Regions from separate parts of the Roseateles sp. SL47 genome, predicted to be linked through region 1. Evidence: predicted binding sites of a transcription regulator. Region 1 holds the regulator's gene; each other region holds the start of a gene.
What was found. Region 1 encodes LexA, which represses DNA repair genes until DNA is damaged. Its sites were predicted from a motif close to ACTGTATNNNNATACAGT; they were not measured.

Region 1 (4,209 bases):
AAGAATCAAACAAAAACTCTGGTATAGTAACGAAAACGTCGAAATTGACTGCAGTGCGATTGCAATGCAGTGAGTTGAAGAGATATTACGAAGTACCGCGAAAGTAGTATGAAGTAATTGATGCAATGATGATGAGTGCAAACAAATCATCGGCGTATCTGGAGTGGTAGTTCAGTTGGTTAGAATACCGGCCTGTCACGCCGGGGGTCGCGGGTTCGAGCCCCGTCCACTCCGCCAACAATTGATCTTTGCTACTGGGCTCGAGTTGGTCCACGGATGCGAAGCAGGGCGCAAGCACTGTGAGAAAGCATTTGGGGGTATAGCTCAGCTGGGAGAGCGCTTGCATGGCATGCAAGAGGTCAGCGGTTCGATCCCGCTTACCTCCACCAAGTTTTCTTGGTGGCTGACGCGAGAGCGGTAGCACAGAAAGAGTTAAGTCCCCTTCGTCTAGAGGCCTAGGACACGACCCTTTCACGGTTGTAACAGGGGTTCGAATCCCCTAGGGGACGCCAAGTTTGACAAGGCTTGGCTCGTGAAGTGAAGACGCAGAGCGTCTTTGCATTCGCGGCGCAACTTGTCCGAAGGATTGAGGCAACAGAACAGTGCTGAACGGCACCATAAGCGGCCTTGAATCTGGAGTGGTAGTTCAGTTGGTTAGAATACCGGCCTGTCACGCCGGGGGTCGCGGGTTCGAGCCCCGTCCACTCCGCCAATATTTGAAACCCCGCTAACGCAAGTTGGCGGGGTTTTTGTTTTTCTGCGGCCAGTTTTGTGCCACTTTGCGCGACCGTGCGCGACTCGCTGGTGGCGTGTCCGATTTTCGTGACGGCTCTTGCTCGCCTTGCGTCCTGGTCCCGCCTCTTCCTCAGCCCCTTTCCTCAAACCCTTTCCTACACTCCTTTCGTCAACTCCTTTCCCCAACCCCTTTTTCCCTTTTTCTATACACCGTTTCTATACCTCTTTCCTCAACCCCTTTTCGTCGCCCCTCTCCGTCGCCCCTCTCCGTCGGCCTCTTGTCCTGAGCCTGTTCCGCTCGGCCGGTTCTCTTGGACCGCTCTCTCCACAACTGGTTCCGAGAGAGGGGCTGGAATCACCCAGGGAGCTTCACCGGTTGCCTCCTCGCGAGTCCAATCGCATTCAGCGTTGCGGAAGGTTGCCACGGACGCTGGGTTTCGCCCGTTCAGGTTTCCCGACGTTGCGTGAGCGTCAGTGGATCTCTACGACGGCCGGATGGACGGAGTTGGAAATGGAGGACCGACCTCGATGGGGCATATGGATGGGGCATATGGATGGTGGATATGGATGGTGGATATGATTGGGGAACTGAATGGGGACCTGAATAACCGATGTCAGATGGAGTTGAATGGCCGACATGAATCGCATACCGGGGGCGAGATTCACCACGATTTGGCTTTGGCTTCGGTTGCGGTCTCGGCTTTTGCTTCGGCAGCGATGCTCACGGCATATTGAGCATTCAAGGTGCGCGGGTCGGAATCACCTCTGCAAAGCAGCTGCGCTGCTATACCTCGGTGGCTCCGTGTGGCGCTTACCCATTTCAGCGCACTGATGGATGCAAGATGAGCAAACCACGCCCGCCCGCGTAAGCCACTCCACGGCAACGATCGATACTCAAGGTGGGCACCCGCTCTTGGTTTCCAAAAACAAAAAAAGCACTTCGCGAAGCTTGTTCGCAAAGTGCTTTTTTATTGTGCCGGGCGCGCCATCCACGGTTGAACCCGGGTGTTGTAGGTGCGTATCGCACGCCCGCCGAATTCGCTGGCGTCGGGGTAGTTGGCCGCCAGGGAGCTGACCGTGTGCAAGCCATCCGCACGGCCACCGTGCGTACGGCCACCTCCGCAAGGCCACCATCCGCAATGCCGCCCGTCCACAGGGCCACCCTCAGAAAGGCCGCCATTAGAAGCGCTGCTATCAGAAGCGCTGCCATCCTTAGGGTGTGTAGGCCTACATGCGTGGGCGATATTCGTTCAGTGCATCACGTCGGCAAAAGCTCACCGGGAACTCAGTTGAACTGCGCCCGAATCAAGCCCACCGCCAAGCCCTCCAGCGCAAAGGACTCGTCCCCCGCCGCGACTTCGATGGGCTCAAACTCTGTGTTCTCCGGCAGCAGACGCACACCACCCGCGTGGCGCTGGAAGCGCTTCACCGTGACCTCGTCGCCCAACCGGGCCACCACGATCTGACCATTGCGGGCTTCACTGGCCTTTTGCACGGCAAGCAGGTCGCCATCCATGATGCCAATGTCTTTCATGCTCATGCCGCGTACACGCAGCAGGTAGTCCGGCATGCGGGAGAAGGTGGAGGGATCGACGCTATAGTGCTGCTCGACATGTTCCTCCGCCAGGATGGGCGCGCCTGCTGCCACCCGGCCGACCAGCGGAAGCGTCAACTGCGCGAGGCTGGCCAGGGGGAGTGCGAACTGGCTGTGTTCACGCGCCTGATTGACCTGCTTCAGGGCGGGCGAGGGCAGACGAATGCCACGAGCCGTGCCGCCAACCAGTTCGATGACGCCCTTGCGGGCCAGCGCCTGAAGATGTTCTTCCGCCGCGTTGGCCGAGCGAAAGCCCAGCTGCTGTGCGATTTCCGCGCGGGTGGGTGGCGAGCCGGTGCGCTCGATGCTGCGCCGGACCAGGTCAAAGATCTGTTGTTGGCGGGCGGTGAGTTTTGGTGGTGTGTTCACGGTTGACCTGAGTATCCATCCAGTGCTCTGTATTTTTATCCAGGAGAAGCCAAATTGCAAAGCCGCATTGAGCGAATTGTCATCATCGGTACCGGCGGGACCATCGCCGGTGCCGCGGCTTCGGCCACGGACAACGTGGGCTACAAGGCCGGGCAGCTCTCGGTGGACTCGCTGGTGGCGGCCGTGCCGGCGCTCAGGGCCGAATCGCTGGAAGCTGAGCAACTGGCTCAGCTCGATAGCAAGGACATGGATGTGAGCACCTGGGCGCGCCTGGCGCGTCGGGTCCAGGCCCACCTGGACCGGCCGGAGGTGCGGGGCATCGTGATCACCCATGGCACCGACACGCTGGAAGAAACTGCCTATCTGCTGCAACGGGTGTTGTCTCCGCAAAAGCCGGTGGTGCTGACCGCCGCCATGCGGCCCGCCACGGCCTTGCAGGCGGATGGCCCGCAGAATTTGCTGGATGCCGTTGCTGTCGCCAAGTCCGAGGGGGCCTGCGGGGTGGTGGCGGTGGTGGCGGGTCAGGTCTTGCACGGTCTCGAACTGCGCAAGACGCACACCTACCGGCTCGATGCCTTCGAACCCGGCCCCGACAGCGGGCTGCTGGCCGTGGTGGAAGAGGGCGCCGTGCGCCGCTTTCGGGACTGGCCGCAAGGGGTGGCCCTGGGCGCTTCGACCTTGCCGCAAGACGCTTCGGACTGGCCCTGGGTGGAAGTGCTGGCCAGTCATGCAGGCGCGCAGGCGCGTGCCCTGGAGGCCTGGCATCAGGCCGGCGTGCAGGGGGTGGTGCTGGCCTGTACCGGCAATGGCACGGTGCATCAGGCGCTGAATGGGCCCGTCCAGGCACTCCGTCAGGCTGGGGTGCCGGTGTGGCGCACCACCCGATGTGCCCAGGGGCGCATCGTGGGCGCCCCAGAAGAAAAAGGGGCCGCCCTCACACCGTGGGCCGCCCGCATTGAGCTGACGCTGGAATTGCTCCAGCGTCGCTAGTGTTGGTGGCGACTGGTGGACGCGACTGGTGCACGCTCATCGGCGATCGCGGTCACCGCCAGGCGCTCTCAGACACTGCCAGTCACCGCCCTGCAATCTCTGACACTGCCAGGTAATCTCTGACATTGCCAGGCAATGCCAGGTCCTGCCAGGTCCTGCCAGGTGCTGGCGGCCACAGCCATCCACCGAAGGGCGCTAGCCGTTGCCAGCCCCGTTGTCAGTCGCGTGGCCGGTGCGCCAGGGCGGCACCGGCCACGCGCCCGTTCATCAGACCACCGTCAGGGTGACGTCGATGTTGCCACGCGTGGCGTTCGAGTACGGGCACACCTCGTGGGCTTGAGCCACCAGGGTTTCGAGCGCGGCGCGGTCCATGCCCGGCACCGAGATCTTCATGGCCACGGCGATGCCAAAAGCACCCGGCTTGTTGGCGTGCGGGCCGATGGAGACGTCGCTGGTGATGGAGACTTCGGCCGGCAGGGCCACCTTGTTGCGGGCCGACACGGCCTTCATCGCGCCGATGA
Region 2 (4,209 bases), 3.1 Mb from region 1:
GCGCGCGGTAGAAGGGTTGGAACACTTTTTCCCGCTCCAATTCCGCAATCCCCGGGCCCGAGTCCTCCACCTGCAGCACGCAGACCTGACCAAAGGGGTCCTCCACCACCCGTACGGTGATGGTGCCGCCGGCGGGTGTGTAGAGCAAGGCGTTGTCCACCAGGTTGCGGATCAACTCGCGGATGAGCAGCGGATGGCCGTGCAGACGCAGGCCGGCGCGGTCCGGTTCCGGGCCTTCGTAGCCCAGGTCCAGGCGCTTTTCCATGGCGCGGGGCACGAAGTCCCGCACCGTTTCCATGGCCAGCACCGGCAGATTGACCTCGCTGCGGCGGGAGGCGTGTTCCTGGTCCTCCGCCCGCGCCATCGCCAGCAGCTGGTTCACCATGTGCGCCGCTCGCTGGCTGGACAGCGCAATCTGCTGCAGCGAGCGCCGCAGCTCGGCCGGTGAGCTGCGCCCTTCGTCGATCTCGCGCTGCGCCAGTTCGGCCTGGGTGCGCAGCCCGGCCAGGGGCGTCTTGAGCTGATGGGCCGCGTCGGCCAGGAAGTGCTTTTGCGCGCGGATGGATTGGTCCAGCCGCTCCAGCAGGTCGTTGATGGCCTGCACCAGCGGCGCCACTTCATCCGGAATGCGCTGTTCGTCGATGGGGCTGAGGTCGGAGCTGTCGCGCGACCGGATGCGCCGTTGCAACTCGTTGAGCGGCGCAATACCGCGGGCCAGGGCCAGCCACACCAGCAGCACTGCCAGCGGCAGGATCACGAACTGCGGAAGGATCACGCCTTTGATGATCTCGTTGGTCAGACGTGAACGCTTGCCCAGCGTCTCGGCCACCTGCACCAGCATCATGCGGTCGCTGCCGGCGGTGCCTTCGGGCGCCACCCAGAGGAAGGCCACCCGCACCGATTCGTTGTTCACCTCGTCATCACGGTAGTGCAGCTCCCAGGGCACCACCGGGGGCTCGGCCTCCGGTACGGCGAGATGGCGGTCCCCGCTGAGCAGTTCCCCCCGCAGTCCCAGCACCTGGTAGAAGATGGTGTCGGATTCATCCGCTCGCAGCAGGGCGGCGGCTTCCGGCGCGAGCGCATAGCGGGAGCGGCCCTTGGGCAGTTCGCCCGGCGCGGGTTCGGTGGCCACCTGCAGACCCAGGGTGCGGGCCATTTCGCCCAGTTCCCGGTCGTAGGGCTTGTTGGCAATGCCCTGGGCCACCAGCCAGGTCAGCGCCACGCTGATCGGCCAGATCACCAGCAGAGGCGCGAGCATCCAGTCCAGGATCTCGCCGAACAGCGAGCGGTGTCCACTGGCGCTGCTCATTCATGCCCTCCCTGGGCGCGGCCTTGAGGCTGGTGCGTCGCCCACGGCCAGCAGCGCCACTCAGCCGGGGATCTTTTCAAGGCAATAACCCAGCCCTCGGACGGTGGCGATGCGGATCGGTCCTTGCTCGATCTTCTTGCGCAGGCGGTGGATGTAGACCTCGATGGCGTTGTTGCTCACCTCTTCGCCCCATTCGCACAGGCGCTCCACCAATTGATCCTTGCTGACCAGCCGGCCGGCGCGCTGCAGCAGCACTTCCAGCAGCGACAGCTCACGGGCCGACAGCTCCACCATCTGCTCATTGATGTAGGCCACCCGGCCGGTGGCATCAAAGCTCAGCGGGCCATGCTTGATCACACTGGAGGCCGTGCCCAGGCCGCGCCGGGTGAGCGCTCGCACACGGGCTTCCAGTTCCTGCAACGAAAAGGGTTTCGCCATGTAGTCGTCGGCGCCCAGATCCAGCCCCTTGACCCGCTCCTCGATGCTGTCCGCCGCTGTCAGGATCAGCACCGGCACGGCCGAGCCACGCGCCCGCAGCCGGCGAAGCACTTCCAGCCCATGCATCTTGGGCAGGCCCAAGTCCAGGATCAGCAGGTCGAATTCATGGGAGGCAAGGGCCGCATCCGCTTCGGTGCCGCTGCCCACCTGGTCCACGGCACAGCCCGAAGCCCGCAGCGAGCGCAGCAGGCCGTCGGCCAACACCTGGTCGTCTTCTGCAATCAGGATGCGCATGTCTGTCCCCCGTTCTTCTTGAATGACCCATTCTAGGGATGGGCCCCCTCGGTGGCAGTAGGCGTTTGCGAGGCCAGCGCGGTAAGGGGCGCATCCTGCACGGTCGGTGGGGGAGGCGCCCCTCCACGGATGGAGGCGGGCCCGCTTTCGGACGATCGTGGCGGGGTGGCTCACGCCATGAGCCACTGAGCGCCTAGGATGGCTTCATTGCAACCGCTGCGGCGTGGCCACAGAACCACTGTACAGATATACAGATTGGGCCATAATCCGGCGCAGCCACTTGGAGATGCTTTCATGGACGCCCCCGTCAAAAACGCCAACCCCGAAAAAGCCAAGGCCCTGCAGGCCGCTCTTGCCCAGATCGAAAAGCAGTTCGGCAAGGGCTCCATCATGCGCCTGGGTGAAGGCGAGAAGATTGAAGACATCCAGGTGGTCTCCACCGGTTCGCTGGGCCTGGACATCGCCCTGGGCGTTGGCGGCCTGCCGCGCGGCCGTGTGATTGAAATCTACGGCCCGGAATCCTCGGGCAAGACCACGCTCACACTGCAGGTCATCGCCCAGATGCAGAAGCTGCAGGGCGTGTGTGCCTTCATCGACGCCGAGCATGCGCTGGACGCTCAATATGCCCAGAAGCTCGGGGTGAACCTGCAAGAGCTGCTGATCAGCCAGCCCGACACCGGCGAACAAGCCCTGGAAATTGTGGACGCACTGGTGCGTTCCGGTTCGGTGGACCTGATCATCGTGGACTCGGTGGCCGCCCTGACACCCAAGGCCGAGCTGGAAGGCGAAATGGGTGATGCCCTGCCCGGCCTGCAGGCCCGTCTGATGAGCCAGGCCCTGCGCAAGCTCACCGCCACCATCAAGAAAACCAACTGCACCGTTATCTTCATCAACCAGATCCGCATGAAGATCGGTGTGATGTTCGGCTCGCCTGAAACCACCACCGGTGGCAATGCGCTGAAGTTCTACGCTTCGGTGCGCCTGGACATCCGCCGTATTGGTTCCATCAAGAAGGGTGAAGAAGTCATCGGTTCCGAAACCAAGGTCAAGGTGGTGAAGAACAAGGTGGCGCCCCCGTTCAAGACGGCGGAATTCGACATCCTGTATGGCGAAGGGATCAGCCGCGAGGGTGAAATCATCGACATGGGTGTGGCCGCCAAGATCGTGGACAAGGCCGGTGCCTGGTACGCCTACAGTGGCGAGAAAATCGGCCAAGGCAAGGACAACGCCCGCGAATTCCTGCGTGAAAACGCGGACCTGGCTGTCGAGATTGAAAACAAGATCCGCGAATCGCTGGGCATCCCCCTGCTGGGTGCGGTGCCGGATTCGGCTGAGTAAGGTCGTCCGATGGCACGTCAGCCGCTCTCCCTGAGGGCGCGGGCGGTCACCCTGCTGGCCCAGCGAGACCACAGCGAACTGGAGCTGCGGCGCAAGCTGGGCCGCATTGCCAGAGAGGCTCGGCAGGCGGAACAGGCGCGCGAAGCCGCTCGCCATGCGGATGCTGACTGGGACGCAGGCGCGGACGCTTCTCGCGCCAGGCGCATGCAGGCCTTCGTCGTCGGCGAGGGTGGTGGTGATGACCACCGCGACGCCGAGGCGGATGCGGCCGACATCGAGCAGCAGGTGGAAGAGGTGCTGGTCTGGCTGCGCCAACAGTCCTATCTGGATGAATCCCGCTTTGTGGAATCCAGGCTGCATGCGCGGTCTTCGCGTTGGGGGCAGCGGCGCATCGAGCAGGAACTCGCCCAGCATGGGCTCAGCCTGGACGCTGATCAACGTGCCGCCCTGGCGGACACCGAACTGGGCCGTGCCTGCGAGCTGCTGCGTCGTAAATTTGCTGCGAGCCCGGCACGGTGGGTGTCTGGTTTGGTGGGGCGCGCCAGTGGTGCCACCACTGAGGCCGCCACTGACGCCATCACTGGCGCCAAGCTCGATACTGCTGATGGATCCGCCAGCGTAGACCGCAGGCATAGAGGCGGCCCGGATAGCGGGGGCTCGGAGAGCGACGACCGGCACAACGACAACCGGCACAACGACAACCGACACAGCGACGACCGGCACAGAGACGACTCGAACAGCGACGACCTTGCGGACTCTCCGAACTCCGCCAATGCTGCCAAAAAAGCTCATGCCGCCAAAGCTGCCCTGGAAGCCCGCCAAATGCGCTT
Region 3 (4,209 bases), 2.7 Mb from region 1:
CACATGATGCGGCAGCACCAACCCCGGCCCTTGGACCGGCGTGACCTGCACCAGCGGCGCGAATTCCGAGCTGACATCGCCAAACAACATGGCGAAGGCCACATCCGCCGCATCGCGCCCGGTGCCGATGCGCAAATAGCCCATCGGGATGCCCAGGCCGGACGGGTCGAAGATGTACCAGCGCTCGCCCAGCCACACCTCCACATAAGCGTGAAAGTCCATCGGCTTGCTGGCGTAGTCCGTTCCCGTGACATACCGAGCCGGGATGCTCAAGGCACGGCACAGCGCAATCATCACGTGTGCAAAGTCCCGGCACACCCCCACACGGTCGGTCAGCGTCTCCACCGCGGACGTCCGTGTGGTGGAGCCGGCGCTGCCATATCTCAGCTTCTTGCGAACCCAGTCCCGCACGGCCAGCACCCGCTCGTAACCCGCAGGAAGCGCGCCAAAGGTCGCCTCGGCAAAGTTGAGCAGCCGGTCCGATTCGCAATAGCGGCTGGGCATCAGGTAGGGAAGCACCTCTTCCGGCAGACTGGACACCTCCGTCTCCATCAGCAGCGCTGTTGATTCAATCAGAGGCCGGCCGGTCACCGCCGCCTGGTAGGTCAGATGAAACCGTCCCGCCGGTGCCTTCACGCTGAGCAGCCGGTTCATCGTGCCCGGCACACCACGCTCGTGCCAAGTGGCGCCGGGGGTCATCTCCACACGTTCATCCCCGACCTGCTGATGAGCGGTGGTGGACGGCTGAACATTCAACAGCAGGCTCGCATGCCCGTCGTTCACCAGATAGTCCAGTTCGAAATGCAGATTCATCCGGATCATGTGGCCACTCCGGACATCCCATCCTGCGCGCTGGCCGAAGGGGCGTCGGAATGCGCGTCGATCAGGCAGTGGATGAAATGCAGCTTGGCCACCACGGCCGCCGGCAGCACAAAGGGATAGAAGTCCGGCTGCCCCATGGCGCGGGACATCTCATTCATGACGCAGGTCACCGCCACCCAGTCCCGCAGCAGCGACAGGAATTCAAGCCCGGTGGGATGGTCCTGTCGCCACAGGTCCCTGGCCAGAAAGGGCGCGCCACCCGGGCCCCTGCCGTCCGGGCTGTCCAGCGTCTGGGCGCCCACCACCATGCCGAAACTCTGAGCCGTGTCCAAGGTGTCGCGCAGATGCAGATAGTGGGCCCAGGTTTCCGCCCAGTCCTCCCATGGATGGGCCCCGGCATAGGCCGAGATGAAGCGCTGCTTCCAGCCCTTTTGCGGGCCCGCGTCGTAGTGGCGCTTCAGGGCGGCGGCATAGTCCTGCCGCTCGTCGCCGAACAGTTCCCGAAAGGGTGTCAACCATGCCGTCTGGACCACCAGTCGATCCCAGTAGTAATGCCCCACCTCATGCCGCAGGTGCCCCAGCAAGGTCCGGTAGGGCTCACCGAACTGGACGCGGGCCCGCTCCCGGAATGCATCATCGGCTTCTTCTATGTTGATCGTGATGACACCTCCGGCATGCCCCGTCATCACCGGTGCGCCAGGTTCGGAGTGAAGAAAGTCGAAGGCCAGGCCCCGGGCGGGATCGTCCGCCTTCGGCACCACCGGTAGTCCCAAACCGATCAGTTGAGACACCATCCGGCGTTTGGCCGACTCCATTCGGCGCCACAGTTCGGCGTTGCCCGGGTAGGACTGGTCCGGAATGATCCGGCTGAGGCGGCAGCTCAGGCACAGCGCCGCCGTGGCACCGCCGTCGTCCCGCACCAACCAGTTGCAGCCGATCGCGCTGGAGAAGTTCTGGCAGCGGCGGTAAGGAATGCCACGCCGCCCGTCCAGATAGAACCGGTCCGGCGCCTCGGCCGAACGCAGCGCATACAGCGCCCCTTCATCCGCCACATAGCCCAGGGCCGAACCGCAGGACAGGCAGGAAGAGTTGCGGAAGAACACAGGCTTGCCGCAACTGCACTGGTAATTTCGGGCAAGCGTGGAGGTCATGAGGGTATAGGAAGGTTGGACAAGGAAGGTTGGACAAGGAAGGGATACCGCCTCCAGGCAAGTCCCAAGCCTGCCAGGCGTGGGGGCGGGGCGCCATCATCGGTGGTCGGGGCCCACCCACACCAACTGTCTGCTGACATCCATGAGCCTGCAAAGGCTGTATATTTATCCAGCAATTTCGCAGAAGTACCATGGACATCAACCGCAAGCTGGCCATCCTGGCCGACGCCGCCAAATACGACGCCTCTTGTGCCTCCAGCGGCACGGACAAGCGGGACAGCACCAAGGGTCAAGGCATTGGCTCCACGCAAGGCATGGGCATCTGCCACAGCTATGCGCCCGACGGCCGCTGCATCTCGCTGCTGAAGATCCTGCTGACCAATCACTGCCAGTACGACTGCCTCTACTGCGTCAACCGTGCATCCAGCAATGTGGCTCGGGCGCGCTTCCGGGTGGATGAAGTGGTGTCGCTCACGCTGGACTTTTACCGGCGCAATTACATCGAAGGTCTGTTTCTCAGCAGCGGCATCGTCAAGAGCCCGGACTTCACCATGGAGCAGGTGGTGGAGGTGGCCCGTGTGCTGCGGGAAGAACATGACTTCCGCGGCTACATCCATCTGAAGACCATTCCCGATGCCAGCGAGGACCTGCTCCGCCGGGCCGGCCGTTATGCCGACCGCCTCAGCATCAACGTTGAACTCCCCACAGAGCAGGGCCTGCAGCAACTGGCCCCGGAAAAGAATGGGGGGGCCATCCGGCGCTCCATGGGCCGGCTCAAGCTGCATATCGACGATGCCAAGGAGGCGCGCAAGGCGGCGGCGGCCACGCCCATCCGGATGATTCCCGGCGCTGCCACCCGGCCAGCCAAGCCACCCCGGTTTGCGCCGGCCGGGCAGAGTACGCAGATGATCGTCGGCGCCGATGGCAGCGATGACCGCAGCATCCTGCGCAGCAGTGCGCATCTCTACAGCAGCTTCCGCATGCGGCGGGTCTATTACTCCGCTTTCAGTCCGATTCCCGATGCCTCCCAGGCCTTGCCGCTGAAATCGCCGCCGCTGGTGCGTGAGCATCGGCTCTACCAGGCCGATTGGCTGATGCGCTTTTATGGTTTTGGCCATGAAGAAATCGTGGACGACGGCACCGGCCTGTTGCGGCTGGATGTCGACCCCAAGCTGGCCTGGGCGCTGGCCCATCCCGAGCGTTTCCCGGTGGACCTGAACACCGCGCCGAAGGAGTTGCTGCTGCGCGTGCCCGGCCTGGGCGTGGAGTCGGTGGCCAAGGTGCTGCAGTCGCGACGGCTGCGGCGCATACGGGCGGACGATCTGCGGCAGATGAAGGTGCCGCTGCGCAAGGTGCTGCCGTTTGTGGTGGCGGAGGGGCACCGGCCCCGGGCGGAGGTGGGCGAGCATCTGCTGAAGCAATGGGCGGATGCCGCTGGCTCCGCTTCGCGCCGGGCAGCAAGCGGATCTTCGCGAATGCTGCTCATCAACCCGGGTGTTGGCGCACTCGCTGCACCCGAAGCTTCGGACGCGTCGGCTGCGTCCGACACGTCCGACGCAGCCAGCATCGTCGTGCCCCATCCTGTCCCCGATTCCATTCCCCATTCCATCCCCCCGCTCGTTTCTCCCGTTCAACTGGGCCTGTTCGCATGACGCGGGTGGTTCTTCAGGGGCCTGCGGATGTTGCGGGCTTTCGCCGTGCAGCCCGCGCGTTGCTGGCCGCAGGGGCGCACCCGGACCACGTGAACTGGTCCACCGGAGAAGCGCCGGACGATCTCTGGGGCGCCGCAGAACTGGCCTCATCCGACCCTCAGAGCCATGAGGGCCATGAGGGCCATGAGGGCCATGAGGGCCCAGGGGGTCACGAGCGCCAGGAGCCCCATGCGCTCGATGACCGCGAGCCTCCAGCGGAAGGGCCATGCCCGGCCAGCGCCCCCCGCCTCTCCGTGCCTGCCAGCTTTGTCCGCTTGTGCGACACCACACTGCTCCACCGCGACCCTCAACGATTCGCCTTGATGTACCGGCTGCTATGGCGGCTCAAGGCCATGCCCTCGTTCTGGCAGGACACGCTGGACCCCGAGCGCCGCCGGGCCGAGCAAATGGCGCGTGAGGTGCGGCGCGCCATCCACAAGATGCATGCGTTTGTGCGTTTCTTTCCGGTCGAGGATCAGCAGGGTGAGCAATACCTGGCCTGGTTTGAGCCCGATCATTTCATTGAAGAAGCGGCCACGCCGTTT
Region 4 (4,209 bases), 1.1 Mb from region 1:
GCGCCAAGGTCCAACTGCTCTCCATCTCGATTGATCCAGTGCGTGATGATCCGTCCGCCTTGCGCGAGTACGCGCGACAGCACGGCGCTGATGCAGCCCGATGGACCTTGGCCAGGCCGGACTCCGCCGCAACGGCGTCTGCACTACAGAATGCGCTTCGTGTCATCGTGATTCCAGATGGCTTCGGCGGCTATGTTCACAACGGCGCCATCCATCTCATCGACAGCCGAGGGCGGCTGCACGGCGTCTTTGATTATTCAGACTGGGTGGGTGCCCTGGCGGCTGCCGAGGCGCTCGCCGGGAACGAGCCGCCATGATGAATCCTGTCCTCCGCCGCATTGCGCTCTTGGTGGGTGCCGCGTCGCTGCTTCCCTGGATGCGACGCCCGCTGGAAGCGCACATGGCGGTACACATGCTGCTGCACCTGCCCTGCGTGGCGCTGCTGGGTGCGTGGTCGGTCAGTGAATGGCCTGCGCTTGCTCGCCGCTGGTATGCCGCGCTGGACTGGCTGGGCGCGGCGTCCTTCACCTTCGCCGTGCTGGTCTTCAGCCTGTGGATGATCCCCGTGGCTCTGGATGCGAGTTTGCTGGCCGGGTGGGTGGGACTGTCCAAGTACCTGTCGGTCTTTGCGGCCGGGGCGGTGCTGCGGTCAGCCTGGTCTCGCTCACCGCCGGTCCTGAGCCTGTTCATGCTGGGCAACCTGGCCTGGATGCTGGCCACTGCGGGGATGCTGTTCCAGCAGGCGGAGAGCCGCCTGTGCGTGAGCTACCTGGTGGATCAGCAGAGCATCACCGGCACCGGGCTGATCGTCTGGGCGGTGGTGGTGGGTATCGTGGCGTTGACACGCTGGATGGCGTCGGAGCCGACGGAGGGGGACCTTGCCCTCAAAACAACGACTGCTGCCCCGCCTGCACCCCGGGCGCACGAAACTGGCTGAAATCCAGTTCATGCCGTTGCCGGCCGAGCCCAAAGCGCTCACACGCCTTGCGCATGCGTTGATGCATCAGGTCCGCCCAGATGCCCTCGCCTTTCATGCGGGTGCCGAAACGGGCGTCGTTGTCCTTGCCGCCCCGCATGTCCCGCACCCGCGCCATGATCCGCGCTGCCTTGGCCGGCTGATGCTGCTGCAGCCAGTCCTGGAACAGCGGGTTCACCTCCCATGGCAGCCGAAGCGGAATACTGAAGGCGCGCTGCGCACCCGCCTCCGCAGCCGCTTCGAGAATACGCTCCAGCTCGGGTTCATTCAAAAACGGGATCAGTGGAGACACGCTCACCCCCACCGGCACCCCTGCCTGCGCCAGTGCCCGAATGGTCTGCAGCCGCCGGTGAGGTGCAGCCGCACGGGGCTCCAGCGTGCGCGCCAGCTCGGAATCCAGCGTCGTGACCGACACATAGACGGACACCTGATGACGCTGCGCCATCGGTGCCAGCAGGTCCAGGTCCCGCTCCACCCCGCTGGATTTGGTGACCAGCGAAAACGGATGCCGGGCCTCGGCCAGCACCTCCACCAGCTGCCGGGTGATGCCCAGCTTGCGCTCCACCGGCTGGTATGCATCCGTCGCGGTGCCGATGCACAGATATGACGGTTGATAGCTGGGAGACGACAAGGTCTCCCGCAACCGCTCCGCCGCGTTGACCTTGGCCACAATGCGCGTCTCGAAGTCCAGGCCCGGAGACAGGTTCAGGTAGCTGTGGGTGGGCCGGGCAAAGCAGTAGATGCAGCCATGCTCGCAGCCCCGGTACGGGTTGATGGAATAGTCAAAGCCGATGTCCGGCGACTGGTTGGCGCTGAGGATGCGCCGCGCATGCTCTTCAATGATCTCGGTGCGTGGGGGCAGGTGTTCTTCTCGCGCCTCCTGGTCCAGCGTGCCCCAGCCGTCGTCGAACTGGTCCCGATCACTGCGCTCAAAGCGGTGTGGGATGGCCCAGGCACTGCCCCGCCCCTTCAGGGCTTCAGGCTGCAGGTACAACTCCGGGGCGGCGATGTTGGGTGGGCGTGGCATACTGTTAATCTATCCAGTATTTCCGGAAATTTCCAGTGGCTTCCACTGCCTCATCAGGGGGATGACCGACCGCCACTGCGCACCATGCGTTGGCGCCCTGACCCAAACCGGTGCCGGGCCACAACACCGATGAATGCGGGGCGTTGCAATTTCACGCCGTCGCCCGGCGCTGACACAATTTAGAGGTCTATCCCGCTAGCCGTCCGGTCCTCGCCCAGCTACATTGCCGTCGCTTACACCGTAAGCGGATGGCCGATGGCCTTTCAACAAAAACGCACACGGTCGTTCTGGGAGGGTGGGTGATGAGTCAGGTGCAACCATGGATCGCCGTCGCTGGCCTTCTGGTCGGCGTCGGCCTGGGCGTGGCCGGCGCAAGCTGGCATTGGGCCAGGCGGCTCGCCGTGGTCCAGCGCACGGCCGACCAGCTCGGCGCTTCCCGCAATCTGCTGGACCAGCAGAACACCCAGGCCCGCCGTCAGGTGGAACAACTGCAGTCGGAACTCGGTGACCTCCGCATCTTTGCGGAGCGGGCCCGGCGCAGGCTCGCCATGCTCAGCGATGGTCCGACCGCACACGTGGCCGCGCCGCCTCCGCCACCTGCCGCACCACCGCGTCCCAGCGCGCAGGAGGTGGCTCAGATGCTCAACCGCAACGACCAGCGCCGCGAACCCGCCTTAGCCGAAGCGGAGCAGGACGATGCCGGGTTTGAACCCACCCAGGTCGATCCGCCTGAGAACCTCTGATCGCTGCGTGCGCTGAGCCGCAGTTCGGTTCAGCCGGTGATGGCAGGCAGCACCGTTCCCACACAAGGCCCGAAGCCGATACGCCGATGCCCCGGCGCCTCGCAAAAGCCCACCAGCGTCACGCTGTCCCCATCTTGCAGAAAAGTGCGCTGCTCTCCATTGGGCAGCGTCAACGGCTGCTTGCCGCCTTGTGTCAACTCCAGCAGCGACCCGCCCTGGTCCGGCTGAGCGCCGGACTGCGTGCCAGACCCCAGCAGGTCGCCAGGTTGCAGGTTGCAGCCATTGCTGGCGTGATGCGTGAGCATCTGTGCAAAGGTCCAATAACAGTCCGCGAAGTCCGACCGCATCAGCCGATGCGGGGGGACCTGCGCAGCGCACATGGCTGCCGTCTGCAAATGCACTTCGAGCTGGATGGACACTGCCCCCTGTTCACGATTCACGGCACCGTCCAGATAAGGCAGCGGCTGCGGGTGATCGCCCGTGCGGCTGAAGCTGCGGCGAAATGGCGCCAGCGCCTCCATCGTCACCACCCAGGGCGAAAGGGTGGTGGCAAAGCTCTTGGAAAGGAACGGCCCGAGCGGCTGATATTCCCAAGCCTGAATGTCCCGCGCAGACCAGTCATTGAGCAGCACCAGCCCGAAGAGATGATCTTCCGCTTGATCGATCGACACGGGCTGCCCTTGCGGATTGCCCTGGCCCACAAGCGCCCCCACCTCCAGCTCATAGTCCAGACGCTTGCAAGGGCCGAAGCTGGGCGGTTCGGCGTCCGGGGCCTTCATCTGGCCGAGCGGGCGGCGGAATTGCTGACCACTGACGCCCAGCGAGGACACCCGCCCGTGATACCCGATGGGCACCCACTTGTAGTTGGGCAGCAGCGGGTTGTCCGGTCGGAACAGCTTGCCCACCGTGGTGGCATGGTGGATGCCGGCATAGAAGTCGGTGTAGTCGCCGATGCGGCAGGGCAGCGTGAACTCCAAGGTGCTTTGCGGCACCAGCGCGGCGGAGAGCCGAGCCGGGCCGCCGCCCTCGCTCCCCTCCACCAGCGCAGCGACCAGCGCATGGCGGCAGCGACGCCGCAGTGTCGGCCCGGCCGCCATCAGCGGATTCAGCCCCTGCCCCACACAAGCGCGCAGCACATCGGCCACCTCGGCCGGCAGCGCCCCAAGATCCGCTGCGGCCACCAGGTCCAGGGCCTGGTCACCGATGGCGGTGAAGGGTCGGAACGGCTCGCTGCTGCCTGCGGCCCGCGCCATGGCCAGCGGCAGATTCTGGATCGGGAAATCCGTGTCGTTGGTGTTGGAAGAAGCCACCCAGCTGCGCAGGGACGGGTCGTGGGTATGGTCGAGAGAAAGCGAACTCATGGAAGTCATCATCAGCCTTTGAATTGATCCTGGAGGCCTGCCCAGCAGGCGGCATAGTGAGTGTCCAGCGCACCGCCCTGCATGGCGTAAGCCGTGGGGCGG

Region 2: the regulator LexA is predicted to act here: its motif matches at 2,279-2,296, upstream of recA (recombinase RecA).
Region 3: the regulator LexA is predicted to act here: its motif matches at 2,130-2,147, upstream of OU995_RS08615 (putative DNA modification/repair radical SAM protein).
Region 4: the regulator LexA is predicted to act here: its motif matches at 2,004-2,021, upstream of OU995_RS24805 (PA0069 family radical SAM protein).

What each region holds. Positions count from the first base shown of each region.
Region 1 is NZ_CP113068.1:4,664,685-4,668,893, reverse strand. It holds tRNA gene OU995_RS20185 (tRNA-Asp) at 161-237, shown strand; tRNA gene OU995_RS20180 (tRNA-Ala) at 314-389, shown strand; tRNA gene OU995_RS20175 (tRNA-Glu) at 437-512, shown strand; tRNA gene OU995_RS20170 (tRNA-Asp) at 636-712, shown strand; gene lexA (transcriptional repressor LexA) at 2,021-2,698, opposite strand; gene OU995_RS20160 (asparaginase) at 2,753-3,688, shown strand; gene OU995_RS20155 (organic hydroperoxide resistance protein) at 3,956-4,209, opposite strand, start outside.
Region 2 is NZ_CP113068.1:1,400,801-1,405,009, forward strand. It holds gene OU995_RS06140 (sensor histidine kinase) at 1-1,309, opposite strand, end outside; gene OU995_RS06145 (response regulator transcription factor) at 1,370-2,041, opposite strand; gene recA (recombinase RecA) at 2,336-3,379, shown strand; gene OU995_RS06155 (regulatory protein RecX) at 3,389-4,209, shown strand, end outside.
Region 3 is NZ_CP113068.1:1,987,069-1,991,277, forward strand. It holds gene OU995_RS08605 (transglutaminase-like domain-containing protein) at 1-822, opposite strand, end outside; gene OU995_RS08610 (zinc-binding metallopeptidase family protein) at 819-1,973, opposite strand; gene OU995_RS08615 (putative DNA modification/repair radical SAM protein) at 2,165-3,625, shown strand; gene OU995_RS08620 (TIGR03915 family putative DNA repair protein) at 3,622-4,209, shown strand, end outside.
Region 4 is NZ_CP113068.1:5,720,027-5,724,235, forward strand. It holds gene OU995_RS24795 (SCO family protein) at 1-317, shown strand, start outside; gene OU995_RS24800 (hypothetical protein) at 314-937, shown strand; gene OU995_RS24805 (PA0069 family radical SAM protein) at 885-2,003, opposite strand; gene OU995_RS24810 (hypothetical protein) at 2,306-2,746, shown strand; gene fahA (fumarylacetoacetase) at 2,776-4,107, opposite strand; gene hmgA (homogentisate 1,2-dioxygenase) at 4,119-4,209, opposite strand, start outside.